Regions from separate parts of the Streptomyces sp. NPDC002754 genome, predicted to be linked through region 2. Evidence: riboswitches for the same ligand, from Rfam matches in the RefSeq annotation. Region 2 holds a riboswitch; each other region holds the start of a gene.
What was found. A riboswitch is a leader RNA that binds a small molecule or an ion and turns the genes downstream of it on or off. The one in region 2 is predicted to bind cobalamin.
Positions count from the first base shown of each region.

Region 1: linked by a shared signal. The riboswitch ahead of metE (5-methyltetrahydropteroyltriglutamate--homocysteine S-methyltransferase) and the one ahead of ACWD2L_RS00740 (Nickel transporter NicT) in region 2 are both predicted to bind cobalamin.
Region 3: linked by a shared signal. The riboswitch ahead of ACWD2L_RS12410 (cobalamin biosynthesis protein) and the one ahead of ACWD2L_RS00740 (Nickel transporter NicT) in region 2 are both predicted to bind cobalamin.

Region 1 is NZ_JBSFVM010000001.1:954,293-963,758, reverse strand. It holds gene ACWD2L_RS04645 (cytochrome P450) at 1-901, shown strand, start outside; gene ACWD2L_RS04640 (ferredoxin) at 898-1,086, shown strand; gene ACWD2L_RS04635 (NAD(P)/FAD-dependent oxidoreductase) at 1,083-2,225, shown strand; gene ACWD2L_RS04630 (LysR family transcriptional regulator) at 2,236-3,156, shown strand; gene ACWD2L_RS04625 (TetR/AcrR family transcriptional regulator) at 3,178-3,786, opposite strand; gene ACWD2L_RS04620 (hypothetical protein) at 3,991-4,290, shown strand; gene ACWD2L_RS04615 (hypothetical protein) at 4,287-4,481, shown strand; gene ACWD2L_RS04610 (amidohydrolase family protein) at 4,500-5,690, opposite strand; gene ACWD2L_RS04605 ((2Fe-2S)-binding protein) at 5,808-6,482, opposite strand; gene ACWD2L_RS04600 ((2Fe-2S) ferredoxin domain-containing protein) at 6,479-6,871, opposite strand; cobalamin riboswitch at 6,933-7,056, opposite strand; cobalamin riboswitch at 7,150-7,373, shown strand; gene metE (5-methyltetrahydropteroyltriglutamate--homocysteine S-methyltransferase) at 7,540-9,466, shown strand, end outside.
Region 2 is NZ_JBSFVM010000001.1:121,326-130,791, reverse strand. It holds gene def (peptide deformylase) at 1-119, shown strand, start outside; gene ACWD2L_RS00770 (VOC family protein) at 139-933, opposite strand; gene abc-f (ribosomal protection-like ABC-F family protein) at 1,190-2,836, shown strand; gene ACWD2L_RS00760 (class I SAM-dependent methyltransferase) at 2,855-3,565, opposite strand; gene rho (transcription termination factor Rho) at 3,912-5,057, shown strand; gene ACWD2L_RS00750 (GNAT family N-acetyltransferase) at 5,088-5,579, shown strand; gene ACWD2L_RS00745 (inorganic diphosphatase) at 5,645-6,148, shown strand; cobalamin riboswitch at 6,315-6,530, shown strand; gene ACWD2L_RS00740 (Nickel transporter NicT) at 6,563-7,681, shown strand; partial or broken gene ACWD2L_RS00735 (GTP-binding protein) at 7,828-8,061, shown strand; partial or broken gene ACWD2L_RS00730 (GTP-binding protein) at 8,054-8,644, shown strand; gene ACWD2L_RS00725 (helix-turn-helix domain-containing protein) at 9,043-9,360, opposite strand.
Region 3 is NZ_JBSFVM010000004.1:63,819-73,284, reverse strand. It holds gene ACWD2L_RS12435 (ZIP family metal transporter) at 1-700, shown strand, start outside; gene ACWD2L_RS12430 (cobyrinate a,c-diamide synthase) at 706-2,121, opposite strand; gene cobO (cob(I)yrinic acid a,c-diamide adenosyltransferase) at 2,115-2,714, opposite strand; gene ACWD2L_RS12420 (putative cobaltochelatase) at 2,715-4,823, opposite strand; gene ACWD2L_RS12415 (cobyric acid synthase) at 4,957-6,492, opposite strand; gene ACWD2L_RS12410 (cobalamin biosynthesis protein) at 6,489-7,451, opposite strand; cobalamin riboswitch at 7,490-7,637, opposite strand; gene ACWD2L_RS12405 (hypothetical protein) at 7,723-7,944, opposite strand; gene ACWD2L_RS12400 (inorganic phosphate transporter) at 7,978-9,270, opposite strand.

The DNA of each region.
Region 1 (9,466 bases), 830 kb from region 2:
CACGGCCCTCACCGAGAACCTCTCGCCCCGCGCCCTGCGTGGACTCAAGGACCGGACCGAGGCAAAGGCCGACGTTCTGGTCGCCGCACTCGTCGAGAAGGGCTCCTTCGAAGCCGTCGACGCCCTCGCCCGCACCTTCCCACTGGAGGTCGTCGCCGACCTGATCGGCTTCACCGGCCACGTGCGCGAGAACATGCTGCGCTGGGGCCAGGCCGCGATGCAGGTCATCGGGCCGGCCAACCAGCGCACCGCCGACAGCTTCCCCATCGCGGGCGAGCTGTACGCCTGGTGCTCCGAGGTCACGGCCGACAACCTGGCCGAGGGCTCGGTGGGCCGCGGCATCTTCGACGCCGAGGCGCGCGGCGCCATCCCCGAGGGGACCGCGGGACACATCATCCACCAGTACCTGGGCGCCGGCATCGACACGACCGTCGCGGCCATCGGCAACGTGGTCGCCCTGTTCGCCGCCCACCCCGAACAGTTCGACAAGGTGCGCGCCGAACCGTCCTTGACGTCCGCGGCGTTCAACGAGGTGTTGCGGTACTGGCCCCCGGTCAACGTCTGGGGCCGTGTCACCACCCGCGACGTGGAGATCGAGGGCGTCGTCGTCCCGGCGGGCGCGCGGATCGCGGTGCTGCTCGGCGCCGGCAACCGCGACCCGCGGCACTACGAGAACCCCGACGCCTTCCTGGTCGAGCGCAATCCGGTCGACCATCTGTCGTTCGGCTACGGGCCGCACGGCTGCGCGGGCCAGGGCCTCGCCCGCATGGAGGCCCACGCCGTGCTCACCGCGCTGACCCGGCGCGTGCGACGCCTGGTCGTCGGGCCCGAGGTCCGCGTTCCCGCCAACATCACCCGGAGCATCGAAGCGCTCCCCGTCCTGGAGGTGATCCCCGCATGAGGATCGTTCTCGACCGTCCCCGCTGCGAGGGACACGGCCTGTGCGAGGAGGCCGCACCGCACCTGATGCACCTCGACGACGAAGGCGAGCTGGTGCTCGACCGCGAGGAGGTCGGCGCGGGCGAGGCCGCGCCCGCCCAGGCCGCCGCCCGCGTGTGCCCCGTCGCCGCGCTGAGGGTCGAATGAGCGCCGTCGCGCTGCGCCGCGTCGTCGTCGTGGGCAATGGCATCGCCGGGCTCACCGCCGCCCACACGCTGCGCGAGAGCGGATTCGACGGCGAACTGACCGTCGTCGGCGACGAGTCGCACCCGGCGTACAGCCGGCCCGCCCTGTCGAAGGCGCTGCTGCTCGACGGCGACGACCTGACCTCGCACACGCTGCCACCGGCGTCCCACGGGGCGAGGGAAGTGCTCGGCGTACGCGCGAGCGGCCTCGACGTGGACCGACAGCTCGTCACGCTCGAAGACGGCACGGCCCTGCCGTACGACGGTGTCGTCCTCGCCACCGGCTCCCGGGCGCGACGGCTGTCCGAGCTGCCCGACGAGGTCACGTTGCGCGGGCTCGACGACGCGCTCGCGCTGCGCCGCCGCCTGACCGGCCGACCCAGTGTCCTCGTCGTCGGCGGCGGGCCTCTCGGCATGGAGATCGCCTCGGGGTGCCTGGCCGCGGGCTGCCGGGTCACCCTCCTCTCACAGGGGCAGCCACTGGTCGCCCGGCTCGGTCCGCGTCTCGCCCGCGTCCTCACCGACGCCGCCCGCGAACGGGGGCTCACCGTGGTCGAGTCCGGGCCGGTACGCATCGAAGGGCGGCCCGGCGACGCCCACGTCGCGCTCGACGACGGCACGGTGCTGCGGGCCCAGGTCGTCCTCAGCGCCGTCGGCGACATCCCCAACACCGACTGGCTCGCCGGCACCGGGCTCGTCGTGAACGGCGCCGTCCCCGTCGACACGCGCGGCCTCGCCCGCCCCGGCATCGCGGCCGTCGGCGACCTCGCGGCCCTCCCCACCCCACAGGGCCCGCGCCGTGTCCCCCTGTGGAGCAGCGCCGTCGACCAGGCGAAGGCCGCCGCGCGGGCGCTCGTCCACGGCGACGACGCCCCCGCGCTCTCCTTCCAGCCGTACTTCTGGACCGAGCAGTTCGGGCACACCCTCAAGGCCGTCGGGCACCTGCCCGCCGAGGGGGAGCCGCAGTACGCGGTCGGCGGCCCCGGCGGCGGCCCCGCACTGATGACCTGGCGGCAAGAGGACGGCAGCACCACGGCCGTCGCCCTCGACCACCGCATCCCGGTCCCCCGGCTGCGCCGCATGACCCGCACCGCCACATAGGGTGTGCGCCATGAGCGGCGAGGAGGACACCGGCACGTCGGGACTCGACCGGCTGGCATCCGTCGACCTCAACCTGCTGGTGCCCCTCCTCGCCCTGCTGGAGGAGCAGTCGGTGACCAGGGCCGCGGAGCGGGTGGGGCTCTCGCAACCGGCCATGAGCCACGCCCTCGCCCGGATGCGGCGCCTGCTGGGCGACGACCTGGTCGTCCGTCAGGGCAGCGGCGTCACGCTCACCCCGCGGGCGCTGGAGCTGATCGCCCCGCTGCGCGGCGCGCTGCTGCAGACGGCGCAGATCGTCGATTTCCCGTCCTTCGTCCCCGCCACCGACGAGCGGGTCATCACGGTCGCCATGACCAACAGCACCGCGTTCGTCGTCGGCCCCCGGCTGACCCGGCTGGTCGCCGAGCGCGCGCCGCACGCCACACTGCGGATCCGGACGATCACGGTGCCGACCGAGGCCACCTTCACCGAGGGGGGCGTCGACGTCGTACTGATCTCCGAAGGGCACTTCTCGCCGTATCCACGCAGTCGGCTGTACGACGACCGCTGCGTGGTCGTCGCCTCGCCCGACACTCCGCCGCAGGCGAGCGCGCTTCAGCTGCTCTCCACCGAGCCGCACATCGTCGTCGACACCGAACGGCGGGTCTTCCCGTACTCGGTGCTGGAGGACGAGGGCATCCCCCACCGGGTCGGGCTGTGGATCTCCGACTTCCTGCTGGTGCCGTTCCACGTGGCCCGCGCGGGCGGGGTCGCCCTGCTGCGCTACCGGGTGGCCGCCGCCATGCGGACCCTCGCCGACCTGCGGATCGAGGAGTTCCCCTTCCCGCTGCCCGGGCTCGGCATCGACATGGTGTGGAACCCCCGGCTGGCCGACCGGCACTTCGTCGACTGGCTGCGGGAGCTGCTGTGCGACGCCGCGGCCGAGCGCTGAGCCCGTCGCCCGAGGGACGGATCAGGTCAGCAGCCGGACCCAGCTGGCGCTCAGCTCGTCGAGCAGCTGCTCGCGGGTGAGCTTCCAGTCGGCGCTGCCCCAGTGCTGGGCGACGTAGTCCAGTTCGGCCATCGCGAGCACCCCCCGGAAGCGGCGCTGGTGGGGGGCGAGGCGCCCGGCCTGGGTCAGACCGTCCTCGATGTCGCTGATGGCCTCTTCCAGCCACCGCTCCACCAGATCGCGCAGCTCCGGATCGATCGCCGCGGCGTCCCGGCCGACGCGGATGATCGGCCGGATCTCGGGCCAGCTGTCGGCGGTGCGCCGCAGCCAGAGGCCGATCGCCTCCACCGTCCCCTCGGCCACGGTGGCGACCAGATCCTGGGCCGTCGATCCGTGCTCCGGGGAACGAACTCGCTGGAGCGCCTCGTTCAGCCGCTCGTCGATGAGCGCCTTCATCAGGTCGGTCCGGGAGGGGAAGTAGGCGTAGAAGGTGACCCGGGTGGTGCCCGCGGCGGTCGCGATGTCGTCGACCTTGGTGGCGGCGTACCCCTTCGTCGTGAACAACTCGAGCCCGGACTCCAGCAGGAGGCGGCGCGTCATCTGCTTCTGCGCCTGTCGAAGGTTCGCCATGCCGGAAATCCTAATGCCCCACCGCGCACCCGCTGTACGGACGGGCTCCAGGTCATACGCCCTGGCCACACCGTCAGGGGCCGCCGAACCGTCCGCTCCGGAGGCGGGGCCCGGGAGAAGCGGCACTGACCGGCACTTGATGACCCGGTGCCTGAGAAGGCTCGATTCGGCGCATGCCCGCCGCGGCGCTCGTAGGATGCCGGGGTGCCGAGACCCGTCCCGATACCGAAGAGCCGCCGCGCGTGGATCGTGACGTGGGCGGTGCTGTGTGCCGCCGGCCTCGCCGCCACCTACGTACTGACCACCTCCTCGGAACCCGAGCCGCCTCCCAAGAAGCCGGTCAGCGCCCGGTGCGCCGAACTGATCAAGAACATCGAGGGCCAGATCGCCAAGAACGAGCGGGACGGCAAGAAGGACGGAGTGGTGGCGTTTTCGCGCATCCGGGGCGCCGGCCAGGAAGATTGCGGCGATGCGCTCCGCGACCACTTCGGCAGTAATCGGTGAAGCGTGGCGCCCGGGCCGCCGCGTTCGCTGGTCTGGCCGCCGTCACCACCGCCGGGCTGACCATCGCCATGCGCGTCACGTCCGAACCGGAGCCGCAGCCCGCACCGACGCGGGTGTACTCCTCCTGCCTGGCGGCGGACACCCGGCCGCCCGCTCCCGGCGAGGGCCCGTGCGAGGGTCCCGGGCGCTGAACAACTCCCCTATTCCTGCTACGTGTTGGTGATCGGGTCGTACCGCCTGCCCGCCGCGATCACGGCCCCGACGGACTGCAACGCCCCGAGGTCCGTGAGCGGGTCGCCGTCCACCACGAGGACGTCCGCGCTGTAGCCGGGAGTGAGCTGCCCGGTTGTCTCGTCGAGGCCCAGCGCGCGAGCGGGCTCCGTCGTGGCCATCGCGAGGACGCGGTCGTTGGGCAGGCCCAGGTGCCCGTAGAACGTGAGGCTGGAGGGCAGGCCGTCGAAGCTGGCGCGCTGGACTCCCGCGTCGGTGCCCGCGATCAGCCGCGCGCCCGCCTCGGCCATCCGGCGCACCGCGTCGAACATGGCCGCGGCGCGCTCGGCGCCGAAGAACCGCGGCAGCATTCGCCAGTTCGGGCTGACCGTGGGGCAGACGTAGATGTTCCGCTGAACGATCTGGTCGAGCACGTCCTGGCGGACCTCGATCCCGTCGGCCGTCATCCACGTGCAGTGCTCGATACTGTCGACCCCTGCCGCGACGGCGGCGGTGATGCCGTCCGCACCGTGCGCGTGCGCCGCGACCGGCAGTCCGGCGCGGTGTGCCTCGTCGACGAGCGCCGCCAACTCCCCTTCGGAGAACTGGGTTTCCCAGCTCTGGGCGCCGCCCTTGGTGAGCCCGCCGCCGGTCTCCATGACCTTGATGACCTTGGCGCCCGCCTCCGCGTTGCGCCGCACAAGGCGCCGGACCTCCTCAGGGCCGGAGACCTCGCCACCGAGGAACCAGCAATGGCCACCGGGCGGAGTGACGGGCACCGTCGCCGAGACCAGCCGCGGGCCCACGGCCGAGCCCTCCCTGATGTCGTGGGCGAGACGCACCGCGAGGCCGCCCCGGTCACCGAGATCGCGGGCCGTCGTGACACCGACGCTCAGCAACTTCCGAGCCCGAGCGGCCATCGCGGCGAACAGCGCCTCGTCGTCCTGCTCCTGGAGCGTGGCTACGGGTTCCGGTCCCGCGTCGAAGCAGAGGTGCACGTGGGCGTCGATCAGGCCCGGGAGCACGGTCGCGGCGGGAAAGTCGAGCCGGGGCTCGTCGGGCTCCGCCTGGCGCTCGACCTCCGAGCGCGGGCCGGCGCCGGCGATGACGCCCTCGCGTACGAGGACGGCGCCGTCGGCGACTGTGTGAAGATCCGGTCCGGCCAGGACTTGCGCGGCGGTGATCAACATGAAGCGCGGCTCTCTTTCGTCTGCGAGGAACGCCAGTTGCTGCAACGCAGCACATCAGAAAGGGTCAGGGGTTGTCGGTTGCACGCGCCGCCCCGCCCCCGCTGTGTCCTGTCTTCGTCACCGCGTCAGACAGCAGTCTCCGCATGTGCCGCCGCCGGGAGCGCGGTAGAAGAGGCAGCAGCTCCGGCGGCGGAATGTCAGGTCCGGGCCGGTGATCCGGCCCGTTCCGTGTAGCCGGCCCGTCTCCAGGAGTTCGCGTGTCAGCCGCGTGAGATCCGTGCGCAAGTCGGGTCGGGACCGCAGCAGTTGAGCCGACGACCCGAGGAGAGCCGAGGCGGAATTGCCGGCCAGCAGGCGTGGCGCCACCTTGACGGTGAGGCCGTTCTCGACCGCTGCCAGGACTCCGTCCACCTCCGCGTGGACCGCGTCGGCGAGGGAGCGGAGCTCCGTCGCACGTCGGCCCTCGGGCCGGGGCAGGCGCAGAGCCGAGCTCTCACCGGACCACTCGACCGTGCTCATCGCCAGCACGATCCCGTGGACGAGGGCGCAGGCGAGGACCGGTGACCAGAGGCGTGCCGCGAGGCCCAGGTGGGCGATGGAGGCGCCGATGCGGGGTTCGGGGGTGGCGTAGTGGTCGTTGACCGCCTGGGCTCGTGCGGCGAGCCCGGCGTGGGTGAGCCGTGCATCGGGCCGCCGCCGCGTCGGCGTCGTGTCGAGGGCGAAGAATCCCCCGAGCCGCGACTCCACGTCCCGCAGCGCCTCGGCGACCTGTTCCGACGGCACCTCGTTCATGAGGCCCTGGCCCGGCGCGGCGCCTCGATGACGTAGAGGTCCAGGATCGCGGGGCGCTCCGCGACTCCCGGTCCGCCTGCCCCTATCCAGTCCGCGATGTCCTCGGTGGCGTCAGCGTCGTTGACCAGGCCGAGCCACACCGGTCGTGCTCCGGCCGCCCGACCGGCGGCGGAGGGCTGTACGACGATGACATTGGCCTGATCGCAGACGTCCAGGCACTCGGAGATCCGTGTCGGCGCGATCCGGCGCAACCGCGCCGTCTGCGCGGCGTGATCACCGTCGACCTTGACCGTTCCGCAGCAGCAGTCGCGGCACACGACCACGCGGCACGGAACCGCCCGGTCCGCCGCGGGGGCCGTCGCTTCGGCTTCGGCGAGCCGTTCGGGCATGCCGCATCCTCCCTCTCGCCGGGGAGTTCCGCCCCGGATCGCTTCGAGGGGGCGACAGCGTGAGTCTCCTGGCTCTCGGGTCCGTGCTCGTCCCGGCCTTCCCACCCTCGCGGGGGCAGTGGCTCTCCGGGATCCGCTCGCCGATCACAGTGGCGGTACCGCACCGGATTCGCACCGGTTTCCTCGGGCCGCCGTCGCCCGTGTTCACCGTCATCATGCCATCCGGCGAGGAGCTGCCGACGGGCCGGACGTTGTGGCGCCTCCCGGGCGCGGACCCGTAGGGTGAACGACGTAGCTGGTTCGCCCCGCCCGCCAGACGGGGTGTCGTAAGAGGGAACCCGGTGGGATTCCGGGACTGCCCCGCAGCGGTGAGTGGGAACGACCGCCGTCATACGCACTGGGCCCCGGAAGAGGGGTCTGGGAAGCGACGGTCACTAGGTGTCCGCCCTTTCGGGTGGGCGTGCCCGCAAGTCCGAAGACCTGCCAACTGCCCGTGCACGGACGACACGTGCGCGGACATCTCGGTGACCTCGAGGGCGGGTCGGCGTACACATACCGGCGAAAAGATCGTGCCTCGCAGCGCGCGGTCACCGCTCCGGTGGTGTCACTCCTTCGCGCCGCAGAGGCCTTCCGGGATCTCAGGGATACGTCTCTCGAAGGAGAATTCCGTGACCACCAGGACCGCGGACACCACGACCGCGCACACCGGGACCGAGCCCGCGCGGGCCACCGTGTACGGCTACCCTCGCCAGGGCCCGGACCGGGAACTGAAGAAGGCGATCGAGGGCTACTGGAAGGGCCGCGTCGACGCCGACGGTCTTCGCTCCACCGCCGCCGAACTCCGCCGTGCCAACTGGCGGGAACTGGCCGCGTCCGGCATCGACGAGGTGCCGACCGGCGACTTCTCGTATTACGACCACGTCCTGGACACGACCGTCATGGTCGGTGCGGTGCCCGAGCGCCACCGGGCCGCCGTCGCGGCGGACGCCCTGGACGGGTACTTCGCGATGGCACGCGGCACCCAGGACGTCGCCCCGCTGGAGATGACCAAGTGGTTCGACACCAACTACCACTACCTTGTGCCGGAGTTGGGCCCGGACACGGTGTTCACCACCGATTCCACCAAGCAGGTCGCGGAACTCACGGAGGCCCTCGCCCTCGGCCTGGACGCCCGCCCCGTACTGGTCGGACCGGTCACCTACCTTTTGCTGTCGAAGCCCGCTCCCGGCGTGGCCGACGACTTCGATCCGCTCACCCTGCTGGACCGCCTGCTGCCCGTCTACGCCGAGGTTCTCAGCGACCTGCGGGCCTCGGGCGCCGCCTGGGTGCAGCTCGACGAGCCCGCCCTGGTCCAGGACCGCACTCCGGCGGAGCTGAACGCCGCCGCCCGCGCCTACCGTGACCTCGGCACGCTCGCCGACCGGCCGAAGCTCCTGGTCGCCTCGTACTTCGACCGACTCGGCGAGGCCCTGCCGGTGCTCGCCAAGGCGCCCGTGGACGGTCTCGCCCTCGATTTCACCGGTTCCGCCACCGCCAACCTGGAGGAACTCGCCGCCGCCGGAGGCCTGCCCGGCAAGCGTCTCGTCGCCGGTGTGGTCAACGGCCGCAATGTGTGGGTGAACGACCTTGAGCGGTCACTCGCCACGCTCGGCACTCTGCTCGGACTCGCCGACCGCGTCGACGTGGCCGCTTCCTGCTCGCTGCTGCACGTTCCGCTGGACGCGTCCGTGGAGCGGGACATCGAGCCGCAGGTCCGGCGCTGGCTCGCCTTCGCCCGCCAGAAGACCACCGAGGTCGCCACCCTTGCCAGGGGCCTCACCCGAGGAACCGGCGTGGTCGAGGCCGAACTCGCCGCCAACCGCGCCGCGTTGAGTTCCCGGGCCACCTCGCCCATCACCCGTGATCCGGCGGTGCAGGCCCGCGCCGCCGCCGTCACCGAGGCGGACCTGCGCCGCTCGCAGCCGTACGCCGAGCGGACCGCCGCCCAGCGTGCCCTGCTGAACCTGCCGCTGCTGCCGACGACGACCATCGGCTCGTTCCCGCAGACCGGCGAACTCCGCGCCGCGCGCGCCGATTTGAGGGCCGGACGCATCGACAGCGAGGGGTACGAGTCCCGCATCAGGAACGAGATCCGTGAGGTCGTCTCCTTCCAGGAGAAGGCCGGTATCGACGTGCTCGTGCACGGCGAACCCGAACGCAACGACATGGTCCAGTACTTCGCCGAGCAGCTGGACGGCTACCTCGCCACGCAGCACGGCTGGGTCCAGTCCTACGGCACCCGCTACGTCCGCCCGCCGGTCCTCGCGAGTGACATCTCCCGCCCCGCAGCGATGACCGTGCGCTGGACGACGTACGCCCAGTCCCATTCCAGCCGTCCGGTCAAGGGCATGCTCACCGGCCCGGTCACCATGCTCGCCTGGTCCTTCGTCCGCGACGACCAGCCGCTGGGTGACACCGCCCGGCAGGTCGCCCTCGCCCTGCGCGACGAGGTCGACGACCTGGAGGCGAACGGCACTTCGGTCATCCAGGTCGACGAACCGGCACTCCGCGAGACCCTCCCGTTGCGCGCAGGCGACCACGCCGCCTACCTCGCCT
Region 2 (9,466 bases):
GGGCCGAGCTGCGGTCCCTGTCGTCCACGCAGAACGCCGCGGCGGTGGAGCGCTGGGTGCAGCCGACGCCCCAACTCGCCGCTCGGGAGCTGGGGTTCGAGCTCCCTTCATCCGACTGACGTGTCGTCCGACTGAACGTCAGGACACCTTCGGCATCTCACCCTTGGCCGCCGTCACGTCGATGACGGAGAACGCGGCGCCCTGCGGGTCCGCGACCGCCGCGAACCGGCCGAAGGGGGTGTCGGTGGGCCCGAAGTGCAGCTTCCCGCCCAGGCGTTGCACGGTGGAGACGGCGGCGTCGCAGTCGCCGACGACGAAGTACACATTGACGTACGAGGGCACATGCGGCGGGAAGTCGTCCGTCATCGCCATGCGGCCCATGGTCGGCTCGCCGTTCAGCTCCCAGACGTTGAAGTCGATCTGGTCGTCCTCCATCTTCTTCACGCCGTAGCCGAAGACGGTGGGGAAGAAGGAGTCGGTCTTCGCGGCGTTGCGGGTGTTGACCTCGGCCCAGCAGAACGCGCCGGGCTCGTTGACCTTCTCGAAGCCCTCGTGGGTGTCGGGCTGCCAGACGCTGAAGACGACGCCCGCGGGGTCCTGGGCGGTGACCATCGTGCCGAACGAGGCGACCTGCATCGGGTCCATCATGAGGCTGCCGCCCGCGTCCCTGATCCGCTCGGCGACCGACCCGATGTCCGCGGTGGCGAGGTACAGGTTCCAGGCGGGGTGCACGCCCTCCGCGCCCGGCATCTGCGGCACGAGCGCGGCGACCCTCTTGCCGTCGGGCGTCTTCGCCTGCGTGTAGTTGCCGAACTCGGGGCTGCCCTCGTCGTAGGTCCAGCCGAACAGCTCCGCGTAGAAGCTCTTCGCGGCCTCCACGTCGGGGAACATGGCGTCGGCCCAGACCGGCGCGCCTTCAGGACGAGCGGACATGAGTGACACCCTTCCGTCGGTCGCCGGGCACGACACGGCCCGGCAGGCATGCGTCCACGCTAGGCGCGGCGGGCGTGCGGCGCGATCCGGTCGGGTCCGGAGGGCAGCCCGTTTCCCACTTTCCCACTTGAGGCGAGACGGTTCGTCTTGTTATGGTGACGTCATGGCTTTCCTTTACTTCTACGTCTGAGTCCGGCACGGCCGATGCCGCCGTTTCCGCTGTCCGTAGACCCCCTTCACATTCCAGGGAAGCCCCATGCGCGAACGCGCCCATACCCTCGTGCCCACTGCCGTGGCACAGCTGTCCGTCAAGGACGTCACCAAGTCCTACGGCACCCGGACCGTCCTCGACCAGGTCCGCTTCACCGTCCGTCCGGGCGAGAAGGCCGCCGTCATCGGCGAGAACGGCTCCGGAAAGTCGACCCTGCTGCGGCTGCTCGCCGCGGCCGAGACACCGGATGCCGGGGAGGTCACCGTCGGCTTCCCCGGCGGCATCGGCCACCTCACCCAGACCCTCGACCTCGACGCGGACCGCACCGTGCAGGACGCCGTCGACCTCGCCCTCACCGAACTGCGCGCCATGGAACACCGGTTGCGGCGTGCGGAGGAGACCCTCGGCGCGGCCTCGGAGGATGAACTCGCCGCCTACGGCGAGCTGTTGATCGCCTACGAGGAACGCGGCGGATACGAGGCGGACGCCCGCGTGGACGCCGCCATGCACGGCCTCGGGCTCGCCCGGATCACCCGCGACCGCGTGCTCGGATCACTGTCCGGAGGCGAGCAGTCCCGGCTCGCGCTCGCCTGCGTCCTGGCCGCCGCCCCCGAACTGCTCCTCCTCGACGAGCCGACCAACCACCTCGACGCGGCAGCCGTGCGCTGGCTCGAGGAACAACTGCGCGCGCACCGCGGCACCGTCGTCGCGGTCACCCACGACCGCGGCTTCCTGGAGCGCATCGCCACCACGATCCTGGAGGTCGACCGGGACGCACGCACGGTCCACCGGTACGGCGACGGCTGGGCCGGCTACCGCGCCGCGAAGGCCGCCGCCCGGCGCGGCGCGGAGCAGCGGTACGCCGACTGGGTCGAGGAGGTGGCCCGCACGGAGGAGCTGCTGGAGGCCGCGGCCAGACGGCTCGCCGTCACGGGCGGCGACCCGAAACAGGGCTTCGGCAAGCACCGCCGCTCCAGCGAGGCGAAGCTCGGCGGGCAGGTGCGCTCCGCCCGCGAACGCCTGGGGCAACTGCGCCGCAACCCGGCGCCGAAGCCACCGGCACCACTGCGCTTCACGACGGCGCTGTCGGCGGCGGACGAACCCGCCGCCGCGCAGGGGCCCCTCGCCGAGCTCGACGGCGTACAGGTCGGCAAGCGGCTGCGCCTGGACGGGCTCCTCACGCTCACGCCCGGCGACCGCCTCCTGGTCACCGGCGAGAACGGCGCGGGCAAGACGACCCTCCTGCGCGTCCTGGCCGGCGACCTGGAGCCGGACGCGGGCACGGCCCGCCGCCCCGCCCGGATCGGCTACCTCGCGCAGGAACTGCCCACCCGCTCCACACGGCTCCCGCTGCTCGCGGCATTCGCCGCCGGGCGGCCCGGGCTGCCGGACGAGTACGCCGAACAGCTCCTGACGCTCGGCCTGTTCCGCGAGGAGGACCTGCACGTACCGGTGGCCGCCCTGTCCGCGGGCCAGCAGCGGCGCCTTCAGATCGCCCGCCTGGTGACCCGCCCCGCGGACCTCCTCATCCTCGACGAGCCGACCAACCACATCGCGCTCGACCTCGTCGAGGACCTCCAGGCGGCGCTCGCGATGTACCCGGGAGCGGTGGCCGTCGTCTCGCACGACCGCGATTTCCGCGCGAAGTTCGAGGGGCGGCGCCTCGAACTGCGGGCGGGTCGCCGACACTGATCAGCCCAGGCGCCCCGCTCAGCGGCGCGTGGCCACGACCAGTCTGCACCGCGGGCTGCCGTCGGGCCGCGCGCCGAGTTCGGGCAGCGCGTGCAGCGCCACGTCGAATCCGGCACGGCCCAACTCCCGTCGTACGTCACCGAGTCGGAACGGCCGGTAGTACATGACGAACGGAGGTCGCCACACCACGTTGCGCACCCGCATCGCACCGTCGAAGCCGAGCATTGCCCAGTAGCCCACCGAACCGGGGACCGCGGGCGCGGGCAGCGGGAACGCGAACTGCCCGCCGGGGCGCAGCACTTGGCACACCTCGGAGAACAGCCGCGGCCACTCGCGCGGCAGGAAGTGCCCGAACGCCCCGAAGCTCACCACCAGATCGAAGACCTCACCGAAGGGCAGCGCGAGCGCGTCCGCGCGGACGCAGTGGGCCGGCGGTTCGCCGCGCCGCGCGACGTCCAGCATGCCGCCGCTGAAGTCCACGCCCACGGACCGCCCGACACCCGCCTCGCGCAGCACACGCAGGCCCGCCCCGGTGCCGCAGCACAGGTCGAGCCCGGTGTCGTACGGGCCGAGCCCGGCGAGCGCGCGGCCCACCGAATCGAGCACGACATCCGGCGTACGGAACGGCGTGTGGTCGAATTTCGGCGCCAGCAGGTCGTACCCCCGCTCGACCGAGGAGAGCGCCTGAACGGCCAGCTCGCGGAGGGTGGGACCGTGATCGGAGAACATGGCGGATCAGCATAGGGCGCGCCGCCTCCGAAGCCGGGGCTTGCCGCGCGGCAGGGTTCGGGTGGTACGGTCTTAGTGGTACATGTGCTCGCCCGTTTCGAGGCGCCGGTACCGAATCACTCTCTTCAGCGCTTTTGATCCGACGGTTTTCCCGTCGCCACGCAGCGCACGTCATCCCTGGTCAGCGGCTTCTGGCGGGCTCTTCACCCGTCGCCGTACGCACCAGGTTCTCCCCGGCCGCAGGGCGCGCTCAGCCGCCCCTGCCCTTCGCCGGATCCCCTCCCTTCCCTGCCCTTGTATGCCTGCCGCGTCCGCGGCTCGGCCCGCGAAAGGACCTGTGATCACCATGACCACGGCCACCACTATGAGCACGACCTCCGCTCCACCCCAAGAACCCGTCCGCGCCGCCGGCGTCCTCGACATCGGCGGGAACGGGCACGGTTTCCTGCGGGCGGCCGACCTGATCCCGACGTCGCACGACGTCCAGGTCCCCGCCCACCTCATCCGCCAACTCGGCCTGCGCAAGGGCGACTTCGTCGACGGGACGTGCGGGAAGCCGCACTCCCTCGCGCACGTCGAGACCGTCGGTGGCGCCCCCGCGGAGGCGACCCGTCGCCGCCCGCGCTTCGCCGACCTCACCCCGCTCCACCCCAGTGAGCGGTTCCGCCTGGAGCACCCGGCCGCGGCGCTCGCCGGACGGGTCGTCGACCTGTTCACGCCCGTCGGCAAGGGGCAGCGCGGCCTGATCGTCGCCCCACCGAAGACCGGCAAGACGGTGCTGTTGCAGCAGCTCGCCGCCGCGTTCGCCGCGAACCATCCCGAGGCCCACCTCATGGTGGTGCTCGTCGACGAACGCCCCGAGGAGGTCACCGACATGCGCCGCTCCGTGCGCGGCGAGGTGTACGCCTCGACGTTCGACCAGCCGGCGAAGGCGCACATCGCGCTCGCCGAACTCGCGGTCGAGCGCGCCAAGCGCCTCACCGAGCAGGGCCGCGACGTGGTGATCCTCCTCGACTCCCTGACCCGGCTGTGCCGCGCGTACAACAACGCGGCCTCCACCAGCGGCCGTACTCTGTCGGGCGGTGTCGACGCGGCCGCCCTGCACGGCCCGAAGCGCTTCTTCGGCGCGGCCCGCGACGCCGAGGAGGCAGGCTCGCTGACCATCCTCGCCACCGCGCTCGTCGACACCGGATCCCGCGCCGACGACTACTACTTCGAGGAGCTCAAGAGCACCGGCAACATGGAGCTGCGCCTGGACCGCGTCCTCGCGCAGCGCCGCGTCCACCCGGCCGTCGAACTCACCCCGTCCGGCACCCGCCGCGAGGAACTCCTGCTCCCCGCAGCCGAGTTGACCGTCATCCGCGGACTGCGGCGCGCCCTGCAGAGCCGGGACCCGGCCGCCTCCTACGAGGCCCTGCTCGACAAGCTGCGCCAGACCCCGGACAACGCCACGTTCCTGCGCCAGGCCCAGTCGACCGTGCCGACCTCCTGACGCCGCCCCCATATGCGTAATACTCGACACATGAACGCGAGCATTACACGCCGTGGGGGAACTCCGGCGGTCGGCATCCGGCGGGCCACCACCCAGGACGCCCGGCGCCTCACCCGCCTCGTGCGCGGCTCCAGTGCCTACCGGGATCCGTACGCCTCGATGGTCGCGGGCTACCGGGTGGGACCCGACTACGTAGAGGCGCACCACGTCTACGTAGCCGTGGATTCGGCCGACGAGCGCGTGCTCGGCTTCTACGCGCTGCTCACCGAGCCGCCGGAGCTGGACCTGATGTTCGTCGCGGACGAGGCGCAGGGCCGGGGCATCGGGCGGCTGCTCGTCGACCACATGCGGGCCCAGGCGCTGGCCGCGGGCCTCGACCACGTCCGCGTCGTCGCGCACCCGCCCGCCGAGGGTTTCTACCGCTCCATGGGCGCACACCGCACCGGCACGGTGCCCGCGCGCCCGCCGGCCGTCGCCTGGGACCGACCCGAACTCGAATTCGCCATTCCTCCGGCCGTCTGAGGTCTTCCGCCCTTGCCCGGTACAGCGCACACTCGTGGGCGTCGGAATGCGGCAAGGAGGCCACATTGGGCAGCAGTCAGGCACGCGCCGAGGCGTTCGACGTGATCGTGGAGATCCCGCAGGGGTCCCGGAACAAATACGAGATGGACCACGATCTCGGCCGGATCCGGCTCGACCGGATGCTGTTCACGTCGACGCAGTACCCCGCGGACTACGGCTACATCGAGGGCACGCTCGGCGGCGACGGCGACCCGCTGGACGCACTCGTCCTGACGGGCGACGCGACGTTCCCCGGCTGCGTCATCGAGTGCCGGGCGATCGGCATGTTCGTGATGAGCGACGAGAAGGGCCCGGACGAGAAGGTGCTGTGCGTGCCCGCGCACGATCCACGGCACGGCGCGACCCGGGACATCGAGGACATCCCCGAGTTCGACCGCCTGGAGATCACCCACTTCTTCGAGGTCTACAAGGACCTGGAACCCGGCAAATCGGTCGACGGCTCCCACTGGGAGGGCCGGGAGAAGGCCTACGAGGAGATCGACCGGGCCCGTCAGCGCGCTTCAGGGTAGGTAGGGCCTGTATTGGGTTCTGGTCTGGATCAGGGAGCGGGGGCTGGCGCCTTCGGATCCAAGGCGGAGGAGGGAGGCGACGCGGAGCGTCGTCGACCGACGACAACACCGGAGACGGAGGCGCCAGCCCCCGCGAGCCCAGAGTAGAACCCAATACAGGCCCCTAGTAGGGTGGCCGGGCCGTGGTGCTCGGGAAGACCGGTGACGGCCCCCAAGGGGCCCATTCCGGAGCGGCCCTCGCCACTGTGATCGGGTTTCGGACAGCGCCGTCCGGAGCGCGCCGTTCCACCCTGTACGCCACTGGCGGCCGTCGGCCACTGGGAAGGCCGGAGCGGCGGGCACGCCCGTAAGCCAGGAGACCGGCCGCGGCATCTCACGAAGTCATTCCACGAGGTGCTGGAGCGTGATCGACGCATGACCCTGCCCGGGAACTCCCCGAACCCTGCCCTGAATTCCCCCTCCCCTGCCTTCCGTTGGCGCCGCGAGGACACGCTGCGCACGGCCGGCCTGATCGCGGTGATCGCCGCGCTGCACGTCGTCGCGTTCGGCGTGCTGTTCCTGCTCGTCGTCCCCGAGCACTACGAAGTGGGCAACAAGGCCTTCGGTATCGGCCTCGGCATCACGGCGTACACGCTCGGCATGCGGCACGCCTTCGACGCCGACCACATCGCGGCCATCGACAACACCACCCGCAAGCTGATGGCGGACGGCAAGCGGCCCGTCTCGGTCGGCTTCTGGTTCGCGCTCGGCCACTCCAGCGTGGTGGTCGCGATGGCGGCGCTGGTCGCGGGCGGCGCTGCGCTCGCCGGCACCCTGCTGAACGACAACTCGGGCACCCACCAGGTACTCGGCGTCGTCGGCACGACCGTGTCCGGTACGTTCCTGTACCTCATCGCGGCGCTCAACCTCGTTGCCCTGATGGGCATTTTGAAGGTCTTCAAGGCGATGCGCGCGGGCTCGTACGACGAGCGGAAGCTCGAGGAGCACCTGGACTCCCGCGGTTTCATGAACCGGATCCTCGGCCGCTTCACCAAGTCCATCACCCGGCCGGGACAGATGTTCCCGCTCGGCTTCCTCTTCGGTCTCGGCTTCGACACCGCGACCGAGGTGACGCTGATGGTGATGGCCGGCAGCGGCGCGGCGGCGGGCCTGCCGTGGTACGCGATCCTGTGCCTGCCGCTACTGTTCGCCGCGGGCATGAGCCTGTTCGACACGCTCGACGGCACGTTCATGAACTTCGCCTACCAGTGGGCGTTCTCCAACCCTGTGCGCAAGGTGTTCTACAACCTCACCATCACCGGCTTGTCGATCGCGGTGGCGTTCTTCATCGGCACGATCGAACTCGTCGGCGTCCTGCACGACAAGCTCGACCTGAGTGACGCCGTCACCGGGTGGATCGCCGGTCTCGACCTCGACAACGTCGGGTACGTGATCGTGGGCCTGTTCGTGGTCGTGTGGGTCGCGGCGATCGCCTACTGGCGCCTGGCGAGGGTCGAGCAGCGGTGGTCGGCGAGGATGGCCGACGGCACGTAATTCGGTTGCCGGGGCGCGCGCGGTCCACTGCTGCACTGATCGCAGCGGCATTCCCGCGCGCCCCTACCGTGAGGACCGATCCATGCGCACGACAGACATGTTCCTTCAGAAGGCCCCTGCCCTCTCCCCCATGGACATGACTGTCAGTGCACACTCTGAATCTGGGCATTCTCGCGCACGTCGACGCCGGTAAGACCAGCCTGACCGAGCGCCTCCTGCACACGGCCGGGGTGATCGACGAGCTCGGCCGCGTCGACGACGGAAGCACCCGCACCGACTCCCTCGACCTGGAGCGCCGGCGCGGCATCACCATCAAGTCGGCCGTGGTGTCGTTCCCGGTGGCCGGCACGAACGTCAACCTCGTGGACACGCCTGGCCACCATCGGTCTGCGGGTCGACCCGGCGCCGATCGGCTCGGGCGTCGCGTTTCGGCTCGGCATCGAACTCGGCTCCCTCCCCCTGGCCTTCATCAAGGCCATCGAGGAGGCCGTGCACAGGACGCTGCGCCAGGGAATGCTCTGCTGGCAGGTCACCGACTGCACGGTGACGCTGACGCACTCCGGATACGCGCCGCGACAGAGCCACGCGCACGCCGTCTTCGACAAGTCGATGTCGAGCACGGCGGGCGACTTCCGCGGGCTGACCCCGCTGGTCCTGATGAGCGCACTCACGCGCGCGGGCACGGCGGTGTGCGAACCGATGCACCACTTCCGCCTGGACATCCCGGCCGACCTGTACGGAGCGGTACTGTCGTTGATCACCCGACTGCGGGCCGTGCCGACGGGGCAACGCACGGACGGCGGGGCATGGACCACGGTCGACGGGCTGACCCCCGCGGCCCGGGTGCGCGCCCTGGAGCAGCAACTGCCGTCCCTCACCCGGGGCGAGGGCGCCCTGGAGGCCGCCTTCGACCACTACGCCCCGGTCCGCGAGGGCGCCCCGCGCCGCTCCCGCACGGACCACGGATCAAGCCCGGCCTTTGGACGAGAGCCCGCGGGGTCCGGGGCAGAGCCCCGAGGCCGTGACGCCGGTGGGGTGCCACACGGGAGGGGGCGGGCGAATCCGGGCCATTCGGCCCACCGGTAGGGCCCCTTGGCCCCGTCCGCCGCGAGCCGCGCGCTGAGATGCTGCGGTATCGAGCCTCCCGTGCCCTCGTCCTCCCGCAGCGGCGCGCGGTCGAGGCCGAGCCCGGGCCCGCTGTTCGCAGAAGGGGGAGCCGCGAATGGCGGGCCCGTCCGGGCCTCCGCCCCGGCTTCGTACACGCGTCCGCCGCGCCGTTGTGGCAACTCGCGCGCAAAACGGCCCAATCGGAACGATAAAGTGGCTCGTCAACCCGCACGCGCCCGATCACTCAGGAGTGCCTACGTGTCCGTATCCCCAGGTCGGGGACTTACGGCCTTCAGGCGGGCCTGAACATTGGCCGGATTGATGCTGTTCAGCCACTCGCCGGGTCCGGCGAGCATTTGAGTCGGGGGGATGTCGAACACGTCGGCGATTTTGTCGATGTCTTCGAGGCGCCACGGCGCCTTCCCATTCACGCGGTAGCTGACGGACGTCGAGCTGACACCGAGCAGTGGAGCGAAGGCCCCGAGAGTCAGCTCGGCCGTGACGACGGCGGCACGCATGGACATGGAGAACTTGGCGTTCGTCCCAGCGCGGTAGATCGGGTTGGTCTGCATGTGGCTCATCCTAACGTTTCTGTTGTGAATCTTAAAGCTGTGGCCTGATTCGCTTAAGTCAGGCTTGATGTTCCAACCCGTTGCCGTCAGTATTTAGTTCGCCACT
Region 3 (9,466 bases), on a different contig from region 2:
GACTTTGGTCGGCGGCTGGACCGCGCAGCGGGTCACCGACCGGCGCCACCTGGTGCTCGGCCTCGCCGGTGGCCTGATGCTCGGCGTGGTCGGCCTCGACCTGCTGCCCGAGGCCCTGGAGGCGGCGGGCAGCGAGGTGCACGGGGTGCCGGCGGCGCTGCTGCTGTTCGTGGCCGGGTTCCTCGGGGCGCACATCATGGAACACCTGCTGGCCCGCCGCCAGGCCGCCCACGGGGCGGAGGAGGGGGCGTCGGGCGGCCGGGCCCCCGAGGTGGGGCTCACGGCGGCGTCCGCGATGGTCGGGCACAGCCTGATGGACGGCATGGCGATCGGCGCGGCCTTCCAGATCGGCGGCGGCATGGGCGCGGCCGTGGCGGTCGCCGTGGTCGCCCACGACTTCGCCGACGGCTTCAACACGTACACGATCACCCGGCTCTACGGGAACGCCCGCCGCAAGGCGTTGATCATGCTGTTCGCGGACGCCGCGGCTCCGGTGGTGGGCGCCGCGTCCACGCTCCTGTTCACCATTCCGGAGCAATTGCTCGGCGGCTATCTCGGCTTCTTCGGCGGCGTGCTGCTCTACCTGGCCGCCGCCGAGATCCTCCCGGAGGCCCACCACGAGCACCCGGCCCGGTCGACGCTGCTGTGCACCGTCGCGGGGGTGGCCTTCATCTGGCTCGTGGTGGGCATCGCGGGCTGACCCGTTCACCGTGCGCCGCTCCACTGGACCAGGCGGTGCGCGATGTCCGGCCGCGCCGCCCAGTGCGTGTGCAGATAGCTGGCGTGCACACCGCCCTGCACGAAGCCCTCGACGCGCCGCGTCGGCAGCCGCATGCCCCACGCGGGCGTGGGCCCCGCGCCCGGCTCCAGCATGGTCCGGTGGAACTCGTGACCGCGCAGCCGGGCCCCGGCGGGGGCGAGCACGCTGTCGGTGACGGCGACGGCGTCGCGGTAGCCGAGGGTCAGCCGGCCGGACATCTCCGCGTCCGCGTCGAGCACCCCGCACATCGGCCGCCCGTCGAGCGAACGGGACAGGTACAGCAGCCCCGCGCACTCGGCGACCACCGGGGCGCCGGACCTGGCCAGTTCGGCCACGGCCTTGCGGAGCCGTTCGTTGGCCGACAGCTCGGGGGCGTAGACCTCGGGGAAGCCGCCACCGATGACGACCGCCGCCGTGCCCTCCGGAAGGGTTTCGTCGTGCAACGGATCGAACGCCACGACCTCGGCACCCGCCGCCCGCAACAACTCCGTGTGCTCGGCATACGAGAACGTGAACGCGGCGCCACCAGCAACCGCGACAACAGATCCAGCCCCGCCGGCGTTTGAGGCGCGGGGTCCGGGGCGGAGCCCCGAGACGTCAACCCCGCTCGGGCCAGGACTCCACGCCTCCGTCAAAAGCGGCGGCGCGCTACGGGCCAGCCCCAACAACCCCTCCAGGTCACACCCTTCCCGCACCATCGCGGCCGAGGCCCCCACAGAGTCCACCGCCTCCGTGCTCCGCTCGGCCACCGGGACCAACCCCAGATGCCGAGACGGCGTAGCCACCCGCGGAGTCCGCCGCAACGCCCCGTACACCGGAACCCCGACCTCCTCCATGGCCTCGCGCAACAACTCCTCGTGCCGGTCGGAGCCCACCTTGTTGAGGATGACGCCCGCGAGCCGCACCTCGGGGTCGAACGAGGCGAAGCCATGCACGAGCGCCGCCACCGACCGCGACTGCGACGACGCGTCGACGACGAGCACGACAGGCGCCTTCAGCAGCTTCGCGACATGCGCCGTCGAGGCCAGCTCACCCTCCCCCGACGCCCCGTCGAAGAGCCCCATCACACCTTCCACGACCGCGAGTTCACACCCCGCCGCCCCGTGCGCGAACAGCGGCGCGACCAGCTCGGGCCCACACATGTACGCGTCGAGGTTCCGCCCCGGCCGCCCGGTCGCGAGCGCGTGGTAGCCGGGGTCGATGTAGTCGGGCCCCACCTTGTGCGGCGACACGGCGAGCCCACGCTCGGCGAACGCCGCCATCAGCCCCGTCGCCACCGTCGTCTTGCCGGTCCCGGAGGCCGGCGCGGCGACGACCAGGCGGGGCACGTCCACGGGCCGCGTAGTCTGCGGACCTACCATTCGATGCCCCGCTGGCCCTTCTGGCCCTCGTCCATCGGATGCTTCACCTTCGACATGTCGGTGACGAGATCCGCGAACTCGACCAGCTTCTCAGGGGCGTTGCGGCCCGTGATGACCACATGCTGCTGCCCGGGACGGTTCCGCAGCGTCTCGACCACATCGTCGACGTCGATCCAGCCCCAGTGCATCGGATAGGCGAACTCGTCGAGCACGTACAGCTTGTACGTCTCGTCGGCCAGGTCCCGCTTGACCTGCTCCCAGCCCTCGCGCGCCTTCTCCTCGTTGTCGGCCTGGTCGTCGCGCTGCACCCACGACCAGCCCTCGCCCATCTTGTGCCAGGCCACGGTGCCGCCCTCGCCGCTCGCGCCGAGCGTCTTGAGCGCGTTCTCCTCGCCGACCTTCCACTTCGCCGACTTGACGAACTGGAACACCCCGATCGGCCAGCCCTGGTTCCAGGCACGCAGCGCGAGCCCGAACGCGGCCGTCGACTTGCCCTTTCCGATGCCCGTGTGCACGAACACCAGTGGGCGGTTGCGACGCTGACGTGTCGTCAGCCCGTCGTTCGGTACGACGCTCGGCTGTCCCTGCGGCATTTAAGCGGCCTTCCTGATGGTGTTCTGCGTTCCAGTGACGTCCTTCACGAGCCCGGCGATCGAATCCGCCCGCAGCTCGTCCAGCGTGACGGCGGTGCCGCCGAGCCGTCCTGCCAGCTCCCCGGCGAGCCCGAGCCGCACCATGCCGGTCTCGCAGTCGACGACGACGCTCGCCGTCCCCTCGGCGGCGTGCAGCCCGGCCGCACGCCCCGCCAACTGCACCGGCTCCGGCCCACCCGTCGCCCGCCCGTCGGTCACGACGACCATCAGCGGGCGCCGCGCCGGATCCCGCAGCCGTTCCACACGCAGCACGTCGTGCGCCTTCAGCAGACCGGCCGCCAGCGGGGTGCGCCCTCCGGTCGGCAGCGACTCCAGGCGGCTCGCCGCCGCGTCCACGCTCGACGTGGGCGGCAGCGCGACCTCGGCCGCCGACTTCCGGAAGGTCACGAGCCCCACCTTGTCCCGTCGCTGGTACGCGTCGAGCAGCAGCGACAGCACGGCGCCCTTCACGGCGGTCATCCGCTGCCGCGCCGCCATCGACCCCGAGGCGTCGACCACGAACAGCACGAGGTTCCCCTCGCGCCCCTCGCGGGTCGCCTGCCGCAGATCGTCACGGCGTACGACGAGCCCCCGGCCCGAGCGGCCACGCGCCCGCTGGTGCGGGGCGGCGGCCTGCACGGTCGCCGCCAGGTGCAGCTTCGTCAGGGCGCCACGGGGCCGCGTCGCCCCCGTGGTGCGACCGTGCTCGGTACGCGCCCGCGACCGCCGCCCCGCCGCGCCCTCGCCGAGGCCGGGCACGCTCAACATCTTCGTACGAAAGGGCTCACCGGCCGCCACGGGCTTCTGCTCACGGGCTCCGCCACCGGCTGCCGGGGCGGCGGCGGGCTCCTCGGTCTCGGGGGAGTCCTCCCGGTTGTCACCGGCCGGGGCATCCTGCGGGTCCTGCGTTTCCTGCGGCGCGTCGTGAGGCCCGTCCTGCGGCGGCACACCACCACCGGGACCACCACCGTCGGGACCCCCGCCGGGCCCGTCCGGATCATCATCAGGGTCAGGGTCAGGGTCAGGGCCCGACTCCGGGTCCGGCTCCGGCTCGTCCTCGGGACCGAACTCGTCCAGCGTCTCGTCGAGCTTGTCCTCGTCGAGCCCCGGCGCGTCGAAGGGGTTCCGGCGCCTGCGGTGCGGGAGCGCGAGCAGCGCGGCCTGCCGCACGTCCTCCGCCAGCACGTCCTCACGCCCCGCCCAGGCGGCGAGCGCGGTGGCCGTGCGTGCCATCACGATGTCGGCGCGCATGCCGTCCACCTCGAAGGCCGCGCACGTCGCCGCGATCTGCGTCAACGCCCGGTCACCGAGCCGCACTTGGGGCAGCAGCTCACGCGCGGCGACGATCCGCTCCCGCACGTCGGCCTCTTCGTCGGCCCATGTGCCCGCGAACCCCTCGGGGTCGTCGTCATAGGCGAGCCGCCGCTTGACGACCGCCACCCGCTGCTCCGGCTCGCGCGACGCCGCAACCTCCACGGTCAGCCCGAACCGGTCGAGCAACTGCGGCCGCAGCTCGCCCTCTTCGGGGTTCATCGTCCCTACGAGAAGGAAACGCGCGGCATGCCGTACGGAGACACCCTCGCGCTCGACGTACGAGGCGCCCATGGCGGCGGCGTCGAGCAGCAGATCAACAAGGTGGTCATGCAGCAGATTGACTTCGTCCACATACAGAATCCCGCGATGCGCATCGGCGAGCAGCCCCGGCTCGAAGGCCTTCACGCCCTCGGAGAGCGCCCGCTCGATGTCGAGCGCGCCCACGAGCCGGTCCTCCGAGGCGCCGACCGGCAACTCGACCATCCGGGCGTCCCGTTGGTCGCCCGGGGCGTCGCCGTGCGGCCCGTCGGGACACCCCGGATCGGGCGCCGCCGGATCACACGAGAACCGGCACCCGGCGACGACGTCGACGCCCGGCATGAGCGCGGACAGCGCACGCACGGCGGTCGACTTGGCCGTCCCCTTCTCCCCCCGCACGAGCACACCCCCCACGGCGGGCGACACAGCATTCAACAACAACGCAAGCCGCAAATCGTCCTGCCCGACAACGGCAGTGAACGGAAAGGGAGTACTCATCGAAACCTGACCTCCACGATTAGGGGCGCGGGACTGTGCCTATATGCGGCTCCGCCGCGGGGCGCAATCTTTTGGGGGGCGAGGGGGCGCAGCCCCCAGGGACGGGACGGGAAGCGGCGGCGGGGGCGAAATCTCACGACGGCGCCCCGGGAGCCACAAACGGCAACCCCGCAGGGGCGCCCCCCTCAATCAACCGCCAGAGCGCACCCGTATCGGCATGCCGCTCAATCAAATCCCCCAGCCGATCAAGCTGCTCCTCCCGCAACGCCTCGAACGATGTATCCGCCGCCGGCACAAACCGCCTCCCGGCAGCCGCCGCCACCTCCCGCAAAAACGCCCGCCGAAACCCATCCGCCTCCAACGACCCATGCCAGTGCGTCCCCCACACGCCCTCGACCCGACACCCGTCCAAGAAGGCGTCTCCGCCCAGCACTTCGGCGACCCCGTGATGAATCTCGTACCCCTCGACGTACTCGCCGAGCGCCTCACCGGCCGGCCGCGCAAGCGTCTTCTCCGCCTCGAACCGCACACGTACGGGAAGCAGCCCGAGCCCATCGACGACCCCGGCCCGCGACTCCACCTCGTCCTCGATGGACTCGCCGAGCAACTGGAACCCGCCGCAGATACCGAGCACGGGCCGCCCCTCGGCCGCCCGCCGCCTCAAAGCCTCCGCAAGCCCTCGCTCCCGCAGCCACTCAAGCGCCCGCACCGTCCCACGTGTCCCCGGCACCACGACGAGGTCCGCGTCGACGAGCTCCTCGGCCCGGTCCACGAACCGCACCACGACACCCGGCTCGGCGGCCAACGCGTCCACATCGGTGAAGTTCGACATCAACGGCACCGCGCACACGGCGACCCGCAGCACGTCCTCGCCCACGGGCGGCGCCACGACGGACTCCCGTACGGCACCCCGAAGGGACACCCGAAGCCCGTCCTCCTCGTCGATGCCGAGGCCGTGCTGGAACGGCAGCACCCCGTAAGTGTCCCGCCCCGTAAGGGACTTGAGCATGTCGAGACCGGGCTCCAACAAGCTCACGTCACCCCGGAACTTGTTCACCAGATACCCGGCAAGAAGCTCCTGGTCCTCGGGAGCCAGCAGCGCGGTCGTCCCGAAGAACGAGGCGAAGACCCCACCCCGATCGATGTCGCCGACCACAAGCACCGGAAGCCGCGCGGCCCGCGCAAGCCCCATGTTCACGATGTCCGTCCGCCGCAGATTGATCTCCGCGGGCGAGCCCGCGCCCTCACAGATCACGGCGTCATGCGTGGCCCGCAGCTCCTCCAGACACCCGACCACGGTGTCGAGCAGCGCCGCCTGACGCCCCCCGTGATACCCCCGGGCACTCAACTCGCCGACAGGCTTGCCCATGAGCACGACCTGACTACTGCGATCGCTCCCCGGCTTGAGCAGCACCGGATTCATCAGCGCGCTCGGCTCCGCCCGCGCGGCCTGCGCCTGCATGGCCTGCGCCCGCCCGATCTCGGCACCCTCCCTGGTCACGAACGAGTTCAGGGACATGTTCTGCCCCTTGAACGGCGCGACCTTCACGCCCTGCCGCACCAGCCACCGGCAGATCCCGGCGGTGACGACACTCTTCCCGGCGTCGGAGGTCGTCCCGGCGACGAGCAGCCCGCCGCCTCGTCGAACACCGTCTCCACGCCCGCTCATCGCCGCACCCGCGCCCGTACCAGTCGCGCACCCACACAGACTCCCAACGCCAACAGAGACACCCGCCGTGACAGCCGCACGGCCCGATCCACATCACGTACCTCGACCGCACGCCCCGGCGCGTTCAGCACCGGCCGGTGCTCGACCCGCCCGCCGTACGCCAGGGTCCCGCCGAGCCGCACCCCGAGCGCGCCCGCGAAGGAGGACTCGACGACACCGGCGTTCGGGCTCGGATGCCGCCCGGCGTCCGCCCGCCACGCGTCCAGCGCCTCCCGGGGCCTGCCACCGGCGAGGACGGCGAGGACACCGGTCAGCCGGGCCCCCGGCCAGCCCGCCACGTCGTCGAGGCGGGCCGAGGCCCAGCCGAACCGCCGGTACTTCGCGGACTTGTGCCCGACCATCGCGTCGAGCGTGTTCACGGCGCGGAAGGCGACCAGGCCCGGCACTCCGCCGAGCGCGCCCCACACGAGCGCGCCCACGACCGCGTCGGAGGTGTTCTCGGCGACGGACTCGACGACACCGCGCGCGATCCCGTCGGCGTCGAGCCCCTGCGGATCACGGCCGCACAGCCGGGGCAGCAGCTCCCGCGCCAGCTCCACGTCTCCGGCATCGAGCGCGGACCCCACGCCGCGGGCCTCGCGGCCCAGCGAGGTGCCGCCGACGACGGCCCAGGTGGCGGCGGCCGTCAACGCGAGGGACGCGGCGGGGGAGCGGCGTACGACACGGGTCGCGGCGGCGGCGAGAGCGACGGCGCCTCCGGCACACACCACGGTGTGCAGGGCGCCCGCGCCACGGTGGTCACGCCACAGCCCGCGCTCGACGGCCCCGGCGGCGCGCCCGAATCCGGCGACGGGATGCCCACGGCGCGGATCGCCAAGAAGAAGGTCGGCGAAGATCCCGGCGGCGGCACCGCACGCATACACGCGCTCGCGCCGCCAGTTGCCGCGTGGGGCAAGCATGGCGGTAGGTGTCCTCACTCAGGGTGTCCACGCCCTGGTTCGACGAGACCGGCAGCGAGAGTTCCTGGCTCGCCCCTTCGAAGGAGGGGGCTCACAGTGGCGGGACCGCGCCGGATTCGCACCGGCTTCCTCAACTGCTGCCGTATATGGCGGGGGAAGTCCACCACGCTGCGAGTTGGCACGTCAACTTGCTGTTGAGGCGTACGCACGAAGGCGGGGCACGGGACGCCGAACGCCCCGCACCCCGCCCCCGAAGGGCCCTGATGTCGCCTCAGGCCACGATCAGATAGATCCCGTAGGCCACGGCCGCCGCGCACAGCGCGAAGCAGGCATACGCCCCTGATGTCGCGACCGCGGCCGAGCCACCGTCACGCGCCGCCGACTCCCGCTTGGAGAGGCCCACGATGCCGAGGGTGAACAGGCCGACGAGGGCCACGGTGACCACGAGAGAGACGCCGAACACGGAGCCGAGGGCCGCCCAGTCGATCTTCATTCCTGCCTGCTTCCTTCTGAGCTACAGCGCTGACTACAGCGTGGCGCCGGCGGGGCGCGCGGGATCGTTCACCGCTCCGGCCTTCGGCCGGTCGGTGATCTTCGCCTCGGACTCGGCCGACTCGACCGTGCCCGCGGGCGGCGGCGTGACCGAGGCGATCGCGGCGGTGACGACGCCCGGGGCTTCCTGCGCCTCCTGCGCTTCCTGCACGGGGGCGGCGTGCGGCTCGTCCGCCGTGACGTTGGTGTGGTCGACGGAGTTGCGACGCGAGAGCTTCCAAATGATCGCCGAGCCGGTCACGAGCAGCGCCGCGGTGAGGCCGATGCCCCACGCGCCCTGCTTGGTCAGGAACTCGGCGCCCGCGCCCACCAGGCCGGCGGCCGGCAGGGTCAGGCCCCACGCGATGAACATCCGGGTGGCGGTCGACCAGCGGACGACGCCGCCCTTGCGGCCGAGGCCCGCGCCCATCACACCGCCGGAGCAGACCTGCGTGGTGGAGAGCGAGAAACCCAGGTGCGAGGAGGCGAGGATCGCGGTCGCCGCACTGGTCTGCGCCGCGAAGCCCTGCTGCGGCGCGAGTTCGGTGAGGCCCTTGCCCATGGTGCGGATGATGCGCCAGCCGCCCAGGTACGTACCGAGGGCGATGGCCATACCGGCCGAGACGATGACCCACAGCGGCGGGTCGGCGTCGTGCCCGATGACGCCGCCGGTGATCAGCGCGAGGGTGATGATGCCCATCGTCTTCTGCGCGTCGTTCGTGCCGTGCGCGAGCGATACGAGCCCGGCGGAGGCGATCTGCCCGGCGCGGTACCCCTTCGCGGTCGCCTTCTGGTCCGTCTTCTTACTGATGCGGTACGTCAGGCGGGTGGCCAGCAACGAGGCGATACCGGCGACGAGCGGCGCGGCCACCGCGGGCAGCAGCACCTTGGTGACGACGGTCCCGCCGTTCACCGACGACCAGCCCATCGACATGACAGCGGCGCCGATGAGCCCGCCGAACAGCGCGTGCGACGAACTGGACGGCAGCCCGACCAGCCACGTCAGCAGATTCCAGAGGATGGCGCCCACCAGCGCCGCGAAGATGACCTCTGTCTTGAGGCCGTCCTCATTGATGATGCCGCCGGAGATGGTCTTCGCGACTTCGACGGAGAGGAACGCTCCGACGAGGTTCAGCACGGCGGACATGGCCACCGCCGCCTTCGGCTTGAGAGCGCCGGTCGAGATGGTCGTAGCCATCGCATTGGCGGTGTCGTGGAAACCGTTGGTGAAATCAAAAACCAGCGCGGTAACGATCACGATCGCAAGGAGCAGCGTGATGTGTTCCATTTACCCAGGCTTCGGTTGGACGTCAGTGGTTCTTGGAACGTAAAGAGCCCGAGTGAACGGAAGATGAACTGGGCCGGGCGCCCCGGTGACCTGATTCGGAGGGGTCTCGCTCCGCTTGCCTCGGGGCGGCGCCGCCGGTTCCGGTTCGAGGCGCCCTCGGCCCCGGAACCAGGGGCTCCGGGGCGCTTCGGACGGC